4 regions of the Neobacillus sp. 114 genome follow, and region 4 is predicted to be linked to each of the others. Evidence: riboswitches for the same ligand, from Rfam matches in the RefSeq annotation. Region 4 holds a riboswitch; each other region holds the start of a gene.

Region 1 (4,217 bases), 2.7 Mb from region 4:
GGCAATCAAAATTTGATTTTGTAATTTTTCTAGAAAACTCATCGTTATTCTCCTTAAGAGAGCTTATTCACCTGCAGCTTTTCCAAGGCTTGCGAAAAATCCTTCATCAAGTCTTCAGGTTTTTCAAGTCCGACTGAAAGTCGCAACAGACTGTTTTTAATTCCTCGTTTTTCCCTTTCCGCTTGCGGCATGGCAGCATGGGACATTTTTGCCGGATACGACAAAATGGATTCTACAGCACCAAGGCTGACAGCGAAGACAGGAATTTTTACATTTGAAACAAAGGTCCTAAGGGCATCCTCGTCAGCCAGTTCAAATGAAAGAACTGCACCCGCGCCACTTGCCTGCTTCTCCTGCAATTCCTTCTCCGGATGATTTTCGAGCGCTGGGTAATACACTTTTTCGATTAGAGGGTGATTCTCTAGGAATCTGGCGATTTGCAAAGCGGCTTTCTGTGACTGCTCAAGACGGACGTGAAGAGTTTTCAAGCCTCTCATCACAAGCCAGGCGTCTTGTACGCCAAGTACTGCGCCAAACGAATTTTGTAAAAAATAAAGCCTTTTTGCCAGTGCTTCATCCTTAACTACCGCTAGACCCGCGACAACGTCACTATGGCCAGATAAGAATTTGGTGGCACTGTGAAGGACCACATCGGAGCCAAGCTCCAACGGCTTTTGCAGTGCAGGGGTAAGGAAGGTGTTATCAACAAAGGTCAGGGCGTTATGTGCCTTTGCCAGCTGGCTGATGGCCTGTACATCAGTCACCTTCAATAATGGGTTAGATGGTGTTTCTACATAAAATGCTTTTGTATTTGGCCTGATGGCTTGCTTAACCTGATCAAAATCAGTCATATCAACAAAGGTATGTTCAATCCCGAAACGTGTTAGGACCTCAGTGACCATCCTATAGGTTCCGCCGTATACATCCTCAGTAATAACAACGTGATCTCCGGAAGAAAGTAACAGGAAGGCGGTGGAAATGGCAGCCATTCCTGAAGAGAAGGCAAACCCACGGATTCCGCCTTCGAGCTCTGCAATAATATCTTCAAGAGCTTCCCGCGTTGGATTTAAGCTGCGGGCGTAATCGTATTTTCCAAAACTGTCAATTTCAAACTGATGAAAGGTAGATGCGTGCTGGATCGGGACACTGACGGCTCCTGTTTGTGCATCCATTTTATGACGATTATGAAGAAGCCTCGTTTCAAAACTAAATTCTTCGTGTTCCATCACACATTCACTCCTTCAACTAATTTTGCAAGAGCCTGCTCTAGGTCAAAAATGATATCCTCTGCATCTTCAATTCCTACGGAAAAACGCAACAAGCGGTTGCAGACGCCTTTTTCAATCCGAATTTCTTCGGGAATATCAGCGTGGGTTTGGGTCGCCGGATAGGTGATAAAGCTCTCGGTTCCGCCAAGGCTTTCAGCAAATGAAATCAAATTTATGTTTTGCAAAAACGGATTTACCCATGATTCATCTTTTAAACGGAACGAAACCATCCCGCCTCGTCCTGGGTAAAGAACATCTGTTACTGCATCACTATTAGATAGGAACTCGACAACCGCCTTAGCGTTTTTCTCATGTCTTTCCATGCGAAGTGATAATGTTTTCATACCGCGCATTAACAGCCAGGAATCGAATGGGCTTAAAACGGCGCCTGCACCATTATGATGGAAAGCTAATGCTTCACAAAGCTCCTTGCCTTTAGCAACAATGAGTCCGGCAAGAACATCGTTATGTCCTCCAAGGTATTTCGTCGCACTATGCATGACAATGTCTGCACCAAGTGCAATCGGCTGCTGTAGTAGCGGGGTGTAGAAGGTGTTGTCCACTATTAATAATATGCTATGTTCCTTTGCAATTTTTGCCACTGCTGCAATATCTGCCTCCTGCATTAGCGGATTGGTTGGAGTCTCCAAGAAGATAGCTTTCGTCTGTGGAGTTATGCTCTTTTCAACTTCTTCCGGAAAACAGGTATTGACATATTGGCTTTTCAAGCCCCACTTTTGAAATCCTTTTTCCAGCAAACGGTAGGTTCCGCCATATAAATCCTCGCTAACCAGCCATTCATCACCAGACTGAAATAAGGAAAGAATCGTTAAAATTGCCCCCATTCCTGAGCTGCAGGCAAAGCCTTGATCTCCGCCTTCTAAATCGGCGATGGTTTTCTCAAGCAACTGGCGTGTCGGATTTCCAGTTCGAATATAATCAAATCCTGTTGATTGTCCAATCCCCTCGTGGCGGAATGCAGTTGAAAAATATACTGGGGGATTAACGGTTCCTGTTGTAGTTTCACTGCGGTTCCCAATTTGCGCTAGTTTCGTATCGATTTTATACATTTTTGTCTACACTCCTTTTTGATATTAAAAAAAGGCCTTCTATAAGAAGAAGACCTTTGCATGTACAACACATCTGTCACTCTTCTTATCTCGCAAATTAGTAACAATTTGCAGGACTTAGCACCGTTTCAATGTTAAAGACATTGAAGGTTGCTGAGGTGTCACCGGGCCCTTCCCTCAACCTCTCTTGATAAGAACATATTAATATTTAGATTATTTATAAAATTTACTACACTAAATGAATGGTGTCAATGGATTTCTAAGGATTTTGAGTAAGTTTCACGATGTAAGCGCTTCATATCCTTTGCTGGTTCTCCATTAATCCTGGTGACTATTGTTTAAACATGGAGAAACTTCACACATACTGGTTGAGGCACTATTATATCCGACTGAATCAGTGTTAATCGACCAGATATTTCATCCCTCGCAAAAAGCACAAGATTCCCCGATTCCTGATTAGAAGCAACAATAAACTTCTCGGAAGGATCCAGTTCAAAATCCCTCGGCCAATCCCCTTCAGTAGACGTATGCTCAATAAACGTTAACTCACCTGTCTCTCCATTAACACTGAAAACAGCAATACTGTTATGCCCGCGGTTTCCTGCGTACACAAAGCGGCCATCGGAAGAGATATGGATCGCGCTTCCCTGGTTATTCTCTTTAAAGTCCTCTGGAAGAGTAGAAATATATTGCTTTTCAGTAAAATGGCCATTTTCCGGATGATAGGTGAGCACAATTACCTCAGAGCTGAACTCAGTCATTAAATAGGCAAGTTTCCCGTTTGGATGAAATGTCAAATGCCGAGGTCCGCTTCCTGCTTTTAATGGCAATAGTTTCACTTTTGTAAGGGTTCCGTCGTCGTCGACCTTATAGGTGATCAGCGCATCAGTTCCCAATTCGACAACCGCTAAGTATTTTTCATCAGGGGTAAGCCCGGCATAATGGGTATGGGCTTTTTCCTGCCTTGGGTCCGGCCCTCGGCCTTCATGTTTTATACTTGAAGCCGTAGGCTGAACAGATCCGTCTTCCCCGTTAACAAGGTGAGACTCGACAGTACCTTTATGATAATTGGTGGTAAAGACGTAATTCCGCTGGCTGTCCACACTAACGTGGCAAGGCGGTGAACCTGGCGTCATTTGCCGGTTTATAGCTGTCAGCTCCCCGTTATCATTAATTGAAAATGCCGCAATGCCGCCAACTTCCCCCTCTTTCCCCACAGAATAAAGAAAACGATTATCATTGCTAATCGTTAAGTATGTAGGGTTTTCTAGCTCCGCTGCCACTTTCACATTTTCAATCTTCCCTTCCCCAGTATTTAAGGTAAAGGAGTAGATTCCTTTGCTGTCTCCCTTTGTATAGGTACCGATATAACCCATATAGCTGTTGTTATTCGTCATATTCGTGCTCCTTTATATTCATAATCTAACTTATTTTATCAATTTTAGTTGAAAGTTATAAAAAATAACAACTTTAATAACTGTAAGTGTCAACAACACCTATAAAGTCGGAATCAATTATTTGATTTATTACAATAGATAAGTAATATTAAAACTATCTGGGAAAATAAATTTATCTCATAAATAATAGTTTTTTGAAGGAGTCTGATCATGGCAAATAATAAAAAAGCAAATACAAAGAATTCATCCTCAAAGTTTATTTTTTGGGTAGTCGGCTTAATTGCCGTTGGGGTTTTGGCACTTATTTTTTTAGGCAACCACTCCAAGGATAAAGAAGCAGTTAAATCAAATGAGATTGACTACAGCCATCAGCCATTTTTGGGTAAGGAATCCGCTCCAGTATCTATCATTGAATTTGGGGATTATAAATGTCCGTATTGTAAGGAGTTTTCTGCATCCGCTGTTCCGTTTATTGAAAAGGA
Region 2 (4,217 bases), 2.6 Mb from region 4:
AAAAAACACCCCCGCACCACTCAAACACCAAAGTAGTCGTAATCTTAAACTCCGGAAAAAGCAACACTAACTCCCCAACACTGCGCAGCACTACCGACTCCAGTCTTTCCTCGCACCCACACGTATTACAAACGATTTTTCTCTCTTCAACCGAAACCGAAAATGAGTTGCACTTCGAACAACAAGTACCTTTTCTTAGCTGCTCATAACAATAAGTCGGCTTTGGAGCATTAGGATAATCACCTTGATCCAAAGAAATTAATAGGTCTGCCAACCTCTCATGGCCACCATTCAGGTTTGATGGGATATTTTCTAGTTTTCTTATGAAGCGATTGATTTGTGTTGGGAGAATAACATGATTGTTTTGAGGAGCCTTGTATAAGGTGAACGTGGGGTTGATATGAACCACGTAGGATTCAACCAGCAAATTAAATCTGTACTCATCGAGAAGCTGCCGCAGTTTTGACTCGCTTCGAAACAATTGAAGGATAGGGTCGTCAATTTCGGTATCATTTTTACAAAAACGGTCGGGGTCAGACTTATAAATATAGTCTCCTTCAAAATTTTTTACATCAATCAGGTAAATCGTTTTTTGAAAAATAATAATAGTGTCGATTTGAAAGTGCTTTTCTTTCAATTTAAAAAGCAAGCCATTTAAAACGATGCAGTTATTCTTCAATCTTTCGGTTAAAGCATCAAACATCACTTCTCCTTGATAGCCTTTTTCAAGAGCATAATACTTTTTCCTGTCTGTATCAGTAAGTGCCATACGCGGGTTTAATGCCCGTAACATAAGCAACTCCTTTGTTACTCGGCGCGATTTTTTTGGTGTAGGCATAGTCCACATCCTCTCAAATAATTAAAATACCCATATCCAATTTTACTCCAACTTAAACGCAAATTAGAATGTATGAATATTTTGTTAACATTACCAGCATCCAGCATAGTCCGACATATTTCTCGGGAAATGTTAATATTTCCCCATCCGTCCGAAGATAAATGTCGAGCAAATCATAAAGGAATAAATAAATCACTGCTGAATAGTAATTGGTATAGACGAGGATTTCGGAGTGATTAAAATGATAGAAGAGGTTAATAGCTTTTTAAAAACATTTAATGACCAAGGACATATTCTTCCGCTAATACAGCACGCAGAACTTAGGATTAGCCTAAGTACCACCGAACAGCAATCGGTTCAACTGGTTATTAAAAACGGGGAAATATTCGCCCTCTATGACTCACAACAGGATCAGGCGAATTGCCAAATCCACGGCGGCCTACAAGAACTAAAGCAACTTCTTGAAGGGAAAGAAAGATTAAGGGTACTGCAACGGAATGGAGTCCTGAACGTAAAAGGCGCACTAAGGACCGTATTATTACTGGAATCACTATTTTATTTAACTAAAGCTCAGACAAATCTTGCCGAAATAATTTAATCAAAGGTATTGACTCGGAATTAAACTTCAGGTATTATTTTTTTAGAATATTCAAGCAACGATCAACGAACTAAATAAACATTCTTATCAAGAGCGGCGGAGGGACTGGCCCGTTGAAGCCCGGCAACCGGTAGACCACACGGTGCTAAATCCAGCAGAGCAAACAGGCTCTGAAAGATAAGAAGAGCGGAGAACCCCCATCTTCTTATAGGAAGCATGGGTTTTATTTTTATATTGGGAGGGAATAAGAACTATGTCAGAAAAACAAAAGAAGTTAAGGTTTGAAACATTAAGTGTTCACGGTGGCCTCACACCAGACCCTGTAACAGGAGCACGGGCGCTACCTATCTATCAAAATAACGCCTACCAATTCAAAAGCACAGAGCATGCCGCCAACCTTTTCGCCTTAGCAGAGCCTGGGTACATATATACGCGGATTCACAATCCCACCACAACTGTTTTTGAAGAAAGAGTATCGCTCCTAGAAGGCGGCGTTGGTGCACTGGCAGTGGCAAGCGGCATGGCAGCTATCACACTGGCCATCTTAAACATTGCCGAAGCAGGCGATGAAATTGTTGCTGCATCCAACCTATACGGCGGAACCTATAATCTATTTGCAGTGACCCTCCCAAAATACGGGATTAATGTAAAGTTTGTAGATCCAGAGAATCCGGAAAACTTCCGTGCGGCCATTTCGGAAAAAACAAAAGCCGTTTTTGCTGAAACAATCGGCAATCCGAGCTTAAGAATCCTTGATATTGAAAAGGTAGCCAATATTGCACACGAAGCAGGGGTTCCTCTTATCGTGGACAACACCTTTGCGACACCATACTTGTGCCGTCCAATTGAGCATGGCGCTGATATCGTCGTTCACTCCGCCACCAAGTGGCTGTTAGGAAATGGAACAACTACAGGGGGCATAATTGTCGACGGCGGCAAGTTTGATTGGAATTCGCCAAAATTCCCTGGTTTTACAACGCCAGATGCCAGTTACCATGACCTGGTCTATGCTGAGGCACTTGGACCGGTAGCTTATATTATTAAAGCACGCGTACAGCTTCTCCGCGACATGGGGCCGGCTTTAAGTCCGCAAAGCTCATTCCAGTTTGTTCTTGGTTTAGAAACGCTTCATGTACGGATGAAAGAGCATGTGGCCAACACCCAAAAGGTAGTGGAATACTTGCAAAATCATTCTGCGGTTGAATGGGTTTCTTATCCGGGGCATCCATCACATCCTGACTATGAATTGGCGCAAAAATATTTGCCTAAGGGTGCTGGTTCTATGGTGGTATTTGGCATTAAAGGCGGCAGGGAAGCCGGTGCGAAATTAATCGATGCGATCACCTTATGGGCACACGTGGCTAATGTCGGGGATGCCAAGAGCTTAATTATCCACCCAGCAAGCACCACACACCAGCAGCTGGATGCGGAAGGTTTAAAGGCGGCGGGCGTTTCCGAGGATTTAATCCGTCTTTCCATTGGAATTGAAAATGTTGAGGACTTAGTGGAAGATTTAGAGGACGCAATCGAAGCTGCAACTGGCCTAACATCTTTAAAAACAAATGCCTGAATTTTTCCAAAAAAGTTTTTTGAAAATGTAGAATTTCGTCGTTGACACTACTTTCTAACCGTGATACTATTACTTTCATAATAATAGTATTAATGAATGAATAATTAAATATAGGATAGCTTTTGCTCTTATCAAGAGAGGTGGAGGGATGTGCCCTATGAAGCCCGGCAACCGTCAATTTATTGAAATGGTGCCAATTCACACAAAGCTTACGGCTTTGAGAGATGGGAGAAAGGATTCATTTAATGATGATGCCTTTCTGCCTGCGCAGAGAGGCTATTTATTTTACTAAAATAGAATCCTTTCGTGAAAATTATCAAATCCTAAAATAAGGATAAGAAGTAGGTGATTCAATGATTTCAATTAAAAATGTACGAAAGATTTTTTCTACCAAGCAGGGGCAACTAAAAGCAGTTGATGAAGTTAACCTTGATATTAAAGAAGGAGAAATCTTTGGTGTGATTGGATATAGCGGGGCCGGAAAAAGTACCTTAATCCGCATGTTAAATGGTCTCGAGCTGCCTACGGATGGAACTGTAAACGTGGCTGGCAGGGAGATTTCAAAAATAAAGGGTGCAGAGCTCAGAAAAGCCCGTCAGGAAATCAGCATGATTTTCCAGCACTTTAATCTTCTTTGGTCAAGAACGGTCAGCGAAAATATCGCGTTTCCATTAGAAATTGCTGGTGTGAGCGCACAGCAAAGAAAAAAACGGGTTGAAGAGTTGATCAAGTTAGTCGGCCTTGAAGGCAGAGGAGACGCCTACCCTTCGCAGCTTAGCGGCGGTCAGAAGCAGCGGGTCGGGATTGCCCGGGCCCTTGCCAATAACCCGAAGGTGCTTTTATGTGACGAGGCGACATCAGCGCTCGATCCGCAAACCACTGACTCTATTCTCGACCTTTTAGTGGATATTAATAAACAACTTGGCTTAACGATTGTGTTGATTACTCACGAAATGCATGTCATCCGGAAAATCTGTCATCGGGTAGCGGTCATGGAAAGCGGGCGGATAGTCGAGCTTGGGCCAGTACTTGATGTATTTAAAAACCCGCAGCAACCCATCACGAAGCGTTTCGTGCAGCAGGTAACCGAACCGGAAAAAACAAAAGAGACAGCAGAGCATTTGCTTGAGCGCTATCCGCATGGAAAGGTCATTCAACTATCGTTTCTTGGGGAAGCAACAGAACAGCCTTTAATCACACGTGTTATTCGT
Region 3 (4,217 bases), 2.7 Mb from region 4:
GCTGCAAGGAATCATAATCCAGCACATCATTTTTAAGAGCCAGCAAAATGCTCTTTTTCTCAGAAGCAAAGAAGGTTCTGTCACCATCCTCCATATAAAAGAATGGTTTAATTCCAAACGGATCTCGTGCCCCATAAAGTGTTTGTTCCTGCTTATCCCAGATAACAAAAGCAAACATGCCGCGCAAGCGTTCAACTGCTTTTTCCTTTAGATGGCTGTAGAGGGCAATGATAACCTCTGTATCAGAGCTTGTGGAAAAAGTTAGTCCTTCTTTTAGCAACTCTTCACGTAGCTCGACATAGTTATAAATTTCACCGTTAAAAATAATCCAGTACCGTTCGTTTTCATACGTTAGCGGCTGGTGCCCGGATTCAATATCAATGATACTTAACCGGCGGAAACCAAATTGAATATGATCATCATAATAATAACCATCATCATCTGGTCCACGATGGGTTATAATATCGTTCATATTTTTAAAAAGCTGCTTTTCTTCGTCACGATAATTTTGCGTTTTGTCATGTACACAACCGATAAAACCGCACATTATGTACCTCACCTACTCTATTTCAAAATATCCTTTTGTAAAAACATACTCTTTAATACTACCACTTTTTTTTCAAAAATGGCACTGTGAACAAAAGGAAAATCATGTATCATCATTTTTCACTTCAATAGTCCTACTTAAACATTTTATTCCAGTTTTTAAAACACTGAACAAGAAATTAGACGATTAATGAAAAATGGGAGTTACACCTTAATGCAACTCCCACTCCCTATTATTCTCCTGCTGCCTTCTCACGTAATGCATCTGCCTTATCAGTGCGTTCCCATGGAAGATCAACATCCGTACGTCCAAAATGTCCGTAAGCTGCTGTTTGCTTATAGATTGGGCGGCGTAAATCCAGCATTTTAATGATTCCAGCAGGGCGAAGGTCGAAGTTTTTACTTACTAAGTCAACCAATACCTCTTCGCTGACTGTGCCTGTGCCAAAAGTATCGATGGAAATCGATACCGGTCTTGCTACACCAATCGCGTAGGCAAGCTGTACTTCACATTTTTCAGCTAAACCTGCTGCGACAATATTTTTTGCAACATAACGTGCAGCATAAGCGGCAGACCGGTCAACCTTTGTCGGATCCTTACCGGAGAAGGCGCCGCCGCCGTGACGGGCATAGCCTCCGTAAGTATCCACGATAATTTTGCGGCCTGTCAACCCTGCATCTCCCTGCGGTCCGCCGATTACGAAGCGGCCGGTTGGATTTATAAAATATTTTGTATTTTCATCGATTAATTCTTTTGGAACAACCGGATTAATGACATGTTCCTTGACATTACGCTGAATTTGCTCAAGTCCGATTTCCGGATGGTGCTGGGTGGAAATAACAATTGTATCAATCCGAACCGGTTTGTTGTTCTCATCATATTCCACTGTTACTTGTGTTTTTCCGTCCGGACGAAGGTATGGAAGGATATCGTCTTTTCTAACTTCTGTCAACCTGCGGGCAAGCTTATGGGCCAATGAAATGGGCAGTGGCATCAGCTCTTTTGTTTCGTTACAGGCGAAGCCGAACATTAAGCCTTGGTCACCTGCACCAATTGCTTCAATTTCTTTATCTGACATTTGACCTTCACGCGCTTCAAGGGCTTGATTGACACCCATGGCAATATCAGGAGACTGTTCATCAATAGAGGTTAAAACTGCACAGGTTTCAAAATCAAAGCCATATTTCGCACGTACGTAGCCAATTTCTTTAATCGTTTCACGAACAATTTTGGGAATATCTACATATGTAGAAGTGGTAATTTCGCCGGCAACCAGGACTAAGCCTGTCGTTACTGATGTTTCAGCAGCCACACGGGCATTTGCATCCTTTGCTAAAATGGCGTCTAAAATAGAATCAGAAATCTGGTCACAAATCTTATCAGGATGACCCTCAGTTACTGATTCGGAAGTGAACAAATGGCGTTTTGTTGACATCTGAATTCCTCCTATAATAATGAAATAATGAGGCTGCTTTTTTCAAAGGTTAACACCCTTTCCAAAAAACCTCCATTTTGATACGGAACTCATCCCTAATAGTATGAAATAAACATCAGGTTTTTATGAAATACTACCGAAAAATACCCAAACGAAATTCTTTAGAAGATTAGTAAAGCGATTCAAACGGCACGTGCGTTCGCCAAACATACAAAAAACCTTTCCATGAGGAAAGGTTGAATGCAAACATTTTGCGTGCCTTTCACTCTTATCGTTCAAGGACAAGCCTTGCATCAGGTTGAGCACCTTTGCCCGAAAAATGACCAATATAGGCATTTTCCTAGTTGCAGGTTGCTGGGTTTCATAGGGCCTGTCCCTCCACCAGCTCGGGATAAGAGAGTATCCGTTCAAGCTAAAATCATACCTCAGATTCTTAAAGTATGTCAATGTATTTTTTAGCAACATTAACCAAAATATACAATGGAGTATGATACAAAATATGCTTAAACTGTTTTTTTCATGACTTTTTAATCACCTTTAGAATAAGGTATAAAATACAGCATAATTTCGTCAATTAGTATAGACTATTATTTTAATTGTGTTATACTATTCAATATTAATATACCAAATTAAAAAAACCATAAAAAGGAAGGTTCATTAAATGAATTCTGTTCATATCCCGAATGAATTAAAGGAATTACTTAATGAAAGTAATGTCCAAGTCCAATTATCTGTGCCGCAGCTAGTTGAAAAAATCCTCAGCAGAAAAGAAGGGACACTCACTTCCACCGGAGCGGTTCGTGTTTCAACAGGAAAATATACTGGGCGGTCTCCAGAAGACAAATTCACTGTTTTGGAGGAGTCAACCAAAGATAAAATTGCCTGGGGCTCCTTAAATCAGCCAATCTCACAAGAGACTTTCGATCATCTTTATAATAAGGTATTAGAATACTTAAAACAGCAAGAAGAAGTTTATGTATTTAAAGGCTTTGCTGGTGCTGATAAGAAATCACAACTGCCGATTCAAGTCATAAATGAATTTGCTTGGCATAATCTTTTTGCCCACCAGTTGTTCATTCGGCCTTCGGAAGATGAACTTCTGACTCATGAAGCTGAATTTACAGTAATTTCTGCCCCTAATTTCAAAGCAGACCCGGCAGTCGACGGTACGAATTCTGAAACCTTCATTATTATATCATTTGAACGCCGCGTAGTTCTAATTGGAGGAACTGAATATGCGGGGGAAATGAAAAAATCGATTTTCTCTGTCATGAACTATTTACTGCCTGAAAACAATATTTTCTCTATGCACTGTTCAGCGAATGTCGGCATTGAAGGGGATGTAGCATTATTCTTCGGTTTATCCGGAACTGGAAAAACAACTCTTTCCGCAGACCCTAATCGCCGTCTAATCGGTGATGATGAGCACGGCTGGTCATCAAATGGCGTCTTTAATATTGAAGGCGGCTGCTATGCAAAATGTATTAATCTATCCCGTGAAAAAGAACCGCAAATCTTTGATGCCATCCGTTTCGGGACCGTTCTTGAAAATGTTGTGATCAACCAGGAATCGAGAATTCCGGATTACGATGATGGAACATTAACAGAAAACACTCGGGCCGCATATCCAATGGAGGCCATTGATAATATTGTCCAGCCTAGCATTGCCGGCCACCCGAATACCATTGTGTTTTTAACTGCAGATGCATTTGGGGTTCTTCCGCCAATCGCTAAATTAACAAGGGAACAAGCAATGTACCATTTCTTAAGCGGATTTACATCAAAGCTTGCTGGCACAGAGCGCGGCATTACTTCACCGCAGGCAACCTTCTCAACCTGTTTTGGTGCACCATTCCTGCCGCTGCCGGCTACACGCTATGCCGAAATGCTAGGTGAAAAAATACTTGAGCATAACGTTAATGTGTTCTTGGTTAATACAGGCTGGACTGGCGGAGAATATGGCGTCGGCAATCGTATGAAACTCTCATATACTAGAGCAATGGTGCAGGCAGCTCTTGAAGGAGAACTAAATCACGTAGAAACCGTTAAGGATACATTCTTTGGCCTAAATATCCCGCTCCATATTGCTGGGGTCCCTGATGAAGTGCTTCAGCCAATGAAAACATGGGCAGATCCTAAGGCCTATGAAATGAAGGCAAAGGAATTAGCAGGTCAATTCCGTGAGAACTTTAAAAAGTTTGCTAACGTTGCTTTGGAGATTAAAGAAAAAGGCGG
Region 4 (4,217 bases):
AGCGCCCGTGCTGGCTTTTTATATGCCCGTAAATATGGAAGGCATTTCATTTGTATAAAATGCTAGATTATAAGATAATTCTATATGGAATCTAACTTCCAATAACCAATCTGGAGGCGAAAAATGAAACTTAGAGTATCTGTTGTTCAGTACCATCTTCACACAATCAACTCATTTGAGGAATTTGCCGCTCAATGTGAGCATTATATAAAAACCGCCGAAGAATTCGGGGCTGAATTTGTCCTTTTTCCTGAATTCTTTACTACGCAATTACTTTCCATTGGAAATGGTCAAGGACAAAGCCTGACCATCAATGACCTGCCTAGCTTCACCAACCAATACCGTGAACTATTTATTAAATTTGCAAAAGAAACCAACATGCATATCAACGCGGGGACCCATGTTCTTGAAAAGGATGGCAAGCTCTACAATACTGCCCATTTATTTTACCCAGATGGCCGTGTAGGCGAGCAGGCTAAACTGCATATCACGCCAACCGAGGTTAACGAATGGAATATGGCAGCAGGGGACTCGTTTCAAATTTTTGAAACAGAAAAAGGAAAAATTGCTCTGTTAACCTGCTATGATATTGAATTTCCAGAAATCGTCCGGATGGCGAAGGCGAAGGGAGCAGACGTGATTTTCTGTCCATCCTGTACGGACGACCGCCACGGCTTCCACCGCGTTCGTTACACGAGCCATGCCCGAGCGATTGAAAATCAGGTATATGTGGTGTTAACCGGAACGGTTGGCGCGCTGCCTACCGTTGATTTCATGCGGGCAAACTTTGGCCAGGCCGTCATCATCACTCCAAACGATATCCCGTTCCCGCCAAAAGGACTTTTAGTAGAAGGGGAAATCAACAACGACATGGTCGTAACAGCCGACCTTGACCTGGAACTGCTATACGAAGTTCGCGAGCGCGGTTCTGTGACCACCTGGCGCGACCGCCGCACCGATTTATATACAGATTGGAATTAAAACGAGGGAGGTCTTGCCATGTATCGTAGTGAATTTTACGTTTATGATCAGGACCGGCCTCTGCCGGTTTGCATCCGTAATTACACAATGGAGGACTTTGATCAGCTCATCGAAATCCAGTCCGAATGCTTCCCGCCTCCTTTTCCATCAGAGCTTTGGTGGAATAAAGAACAATTAACTAATCATGTGACCCTGTTTCAGGAAGGGGCATTATGCGTTGAAATCAATGGGAAATTGGCGGGCTCGCTCACCGGAGTTTGTGTCGAGTTGGATCCGGACAATTACAGCCATACTTGGGAAGAAGTTACCGACCACGGCTACATCCGCAACCATAATACGAACGGCAACACCCTCTACATTGTTGATATCAGCGTCCGTCCGAAGTACCGCAAGCTTGGGCTCGGAAAATTAATGATGTATGCCATGTACCATGTGGTCATTGAAAAAGGCTATGACCGACTGCTGGGTGGCGGTCGGATGCCGTGCTATCATAAAGTGGCTGAAAAAATGACGCCGGAAGAGTATCTAGAAGCTGTCATTAAAGGCGAGCTGAAGGATCCCGTCATCAGCTTTCTCCTCCGCTGCGGACGTGTCCCAATCGGTGTCGCCAGAAACTATTTAGAGGATGAAGAATCCCTCAACAATGCGGCATTAATGGAATGGAAGAACCCATTTAAATAATTTAGAAGGGGAATTAGAAAAAATGGAATTTAAACGCATTACCAATATCGAAGACCCAAATTTTAAAAAGCTTCACGATTTAATGGGACAGATTTTTCCTCCGGAAGAGGTCCTCGAATATGAATTGTGGAAAGAACCGTTAGAAGACCCAAGTATCCGCGTATTCGTTGCCGTCTATGAGGAAGAGGTCGTCGGTGCCACTGAATACCGCTATTATCCGGACTGGAACATTGCGATGACCGACTTCACCATCATCAGCAAACCAGGCCTCTCGCTTGGCCGATTTTTAGCAGAAAATCGTCTGAAAGACTTAAAACAGCTTGCTGCCCAAAACGGAAAAGAGCTTTTCGGAATGTTTGCCGAAATCTATGACCCATACCGTGTAGAGCACCACGAATTTGGCGGCGTGAAGGTCATGGACCCGTACGTGCGCCGTGAGGTTCTGTCACATTTAGGCTATAAGCGCCTTGACCTTGCTTACGTTCACCCGTCCTGGGAAAACAACGGGGAAGCGGTGTCTGGCCTCGATCTATGCTTCATGCCGATAAAGGAAGAAATCGCCGAAATTCCGGCATCACTTGTTAGAGACTTTCTTACCACCTATTACTCGGTGCTCTCAAACAAACCACAGAAATGGCTGGATATGGTTGAGAAATTAGCAGCAAAAGAAACGGTCGCCCTTTTACCACTTTAATATTGACAACTCTTGAAAATTCAGATAATATACTTTTTATATATCTTTGGAAATTTAATGAAAAATCAAATAAATATCTCTTATCCAGAGCGGCGGAGGGACTAGGCCCGATGAAGCCCGGCAACCTTCAAGGTATTCCTTGAAAAGGTGCTAATTCCTGCAGGTTATTTGTAGCCTGATAGATAAGAGGAGGAATAAAGCCCTCTTCTTATGAAGAGGGTTTTTATTTTTCAAAAAAATAAAGGGGTGGCAGACATGTCTGTAATTAAAGTGGCAATTCTCGGGTTCGGTACGGTTGGTGAAGGGGTTTATCGGACCATTCAATCACATAGCGATGAGCTAGCGGCAGAATTAGGGAAGGAAGTAGAGGTTGCCGCCGTCCTTGTCAGAAACAAGCGAAAGCCGCGGGAGATTAACGGAAATGTTCTGCTGACAACGGACTTCGAAGAAATTCTGCAATTGCCGAAGCTTGATGTCGTGATTGAGTGCATCGTGGATAAAGACCCGACTTTTACCTACTTGAAAAAAGCAATCCAACGGGGCTGCCACATCATTACAGCGAACAAAGAGATGTTTGCCCACCACGGGAATGAGCTTATAGAGTTAGCGGAACAGCATCAGGTGTCGGTTGGTTTTGAGGCAACAGTGGCGGGAGGGATTCCGGTCATTCAAACTCTCGGACAGCTTTTAAAAATTAATCGTGTCCAGCGGATCCTGGGAATCCTTAATGGAACGTCAAATTTCATCTTGACCGAGATGAGGGAGAAGCGGCAGTCATTTGCCGAAAGCTTGCTGCGTGCACAGGAAAATGGCTATGCCGAGGCGGATCCGACCAATGATGTGGAAGGCTTTGATGCTTTTTATAAAACAATGATCCTCAGCAGGCTGGCATTTGGAGAAGAGCCTGACTGGCGTAATGTCGAGCGGGTAGGGATTACGTCTATTACAAGTGAATTGATCGAAGCAGCGCAAAACTTAGGGCTAAGGTTTAAACATATCGCGAGCATCTGGAAGTCTGGCACCCGCATTCAGGCATCGGTGAAGCCGGTTCTGGTCGGTTCTGAACACCCTTTTTACCATGTTGAAGGGGTGGAGAACGCGGTGAATGTAAAATCTGATATCGTTGGCGAAATCACCCTTCAAGGACCGGGTGCAGGCATGTACCCAACTGCTAGTGCCATCATTGAGGATTTAGTCCATGTATGTCAAAGCCACATGACTAAATCTAATTATTTGAAAACCTCAGGGGAGGACATTGAGTTAAAAAATGAACACCAGAGGGAATACTGGCTGGTTCAAGGACTGGTCCAAAAATATGGCAGTCCCGCTATTACACTGGTGGATGAAATCTCTGAAGGAATCTTTGTTCTAAAGGGTACTAAAAAGGACATAGAGCAGCTTGCTCAAAGACAACCATCGGTTCAATATTTTTCGATCCTGGGTAAGGAAGAATTCCTTGTTCGGGGGAACGAGGAAGCAAAGGCATTATAGGGTTTAAGGGGCATCTTTTATCTGATGCTCCTTTGCTATGAATGGACATTAATTTATCCAGCGTTTTTTCCACATCTAAAGTCCTGTATTTATAGGCATTCCGCAGGTTTATGCACATTATCCAAATTTCGGAAGCGGTTACCTACCGATTATTATTAACAGAAAGGCTGATTTTAAAAATCAGGTTTTATAAGGGGGAAGCTGGTGTTGTCCACATTATTCACATTGTCCACAAAAGGTGAAGGGGAAGGATAACACTAACATGCCGTATCGAGTTCACATTCTTTTCAAATTTCTAACTTTAATATGTTAAGAAACTGTGAAAGCCGTTGTTTTTTCAATAGGAGGGGAGTATATTAAAAGTGTAAAG

What was found. A riboswitch is a leader RNA that binds a small molecule or an ion and turns the genes downstream of it on or off. The one in region 4 is predicted to bind S-adenosylmethionine.
Region 1: linked by a shared signal. The riboswitch ahead of QNN06_RS26010 (methionine biosynthesis PLP-dependent protein) and the one ahead of QNN06_RS07615 (homoserine dehydrogenase) in region 4 are both predicted to bind S-adenosylmethionine.
Region 2: linked by a shared signal. The riboswitch ahead of QNN06_RS26435 (O-acetylhomoserine aminocarboxypropyltransferase/cysteine synthase family protein) and the one ahead of QNN06_RS07615 (homoserine dehydrogenase) in region 4 are both predicted to bind S-adenosylmethionine.
Region 3: linked by a shared signal. The riboswitch ahead of metK (methionine adenosyltransferase) and the one ahead of QNN06_RS07615 (homoserine dehydrogenase) in region 4 are both predicted to bind S-adenosylmethionine.

What each region holds. Positions count from the first base shown of each region.
Region 1 covers NZ_CP126144.1:5,287,526-5,291,742, reverse strand. Annotated here, with positions in the region: gene QNN06_RS26020 (bifunctional homocysteine S-methyltransferase/methylenetetrahydrofolate reductase) at 1-42, opposite strand, end outside; gene metC (cystathionine beta-lyase) at 54-1,226, opposite strand; gene QNN06_RS26010 (methionine biosynthesis PLP-dependent protein) at 1,226-2,338, opposite strand; SAM riboswitch class I at 2,421-2,535, opposite strand; gene QNN06_RS26005 (lactonase family protein) at 2,677-3,735, opposite strand; gene QNN06_RS26000 (DsbA family protein) at 3,946-4,217, shown strand, end outside.
Region 2 covers NZ_CP126144.1:5,362,811-5,367,027, reverse strand. Annotated here, with positions in the region: gene QNN06_RS26445 (nuclease-related domain-containing protein) at 1-793, opposite strand, end outside; gene QNN06_RS26440 (SCP2 sterol-binding domain-containing protein) at 1,080-1,436, shown strand; SAM riboswitch class I at 1,518-1,620, shown strand; gene QNN06_RS26435 (O-acetylhomoserine aminocarboxypropyltransferase/cysteine synthase family protein) at 1,690-3,006, shown strand; SAM riboswitch class I at 3,132-3,237, shown strand; gene QNN06_RS26430 (methionine ABC transporter ATP-binding protein) at 3,360-4,217, shown strand, end outside.
Region 3 covers NZ_CP126144.1:5,205,541-5,209,757, forward strand. Annotated here, with positions in the region: gene asnB (asparagine synthase (glutamine-hydrolyzing)) at 1-547, opposite strand, end outside; gene metK (methionine adenosyltransferase) at 780-1,982, opposite strand; SAM riboswitch class I at 2,248-2,380, opposite strand; gene pckA (phosphoenolpyruvate carboxykinase (ATP)) at 2,644-4,217, shown strand, end outside.
Region 4 covers NZ_CP126144.1:1,543,236-1,547,452, forward strand. Annotated here, with positions in the region: gene QNN06_RS07600 (carbon-nitrogen hydrolase family protein) at 124-981, shown strand; gene QNN06_RS07605 (GNAT family N-acetyltransferase) at 1,000-1,662, shown strand; gene QNN06_RS07610 (GNAT family N-acetyltransferase) at 1,685-2,356, shown strand; SAM riboswitch class I at 2,434-2,545, shown strand; gene QNN06_RS07615 (homoserine dehydrogenase) at 2,612-3,847, shown strand.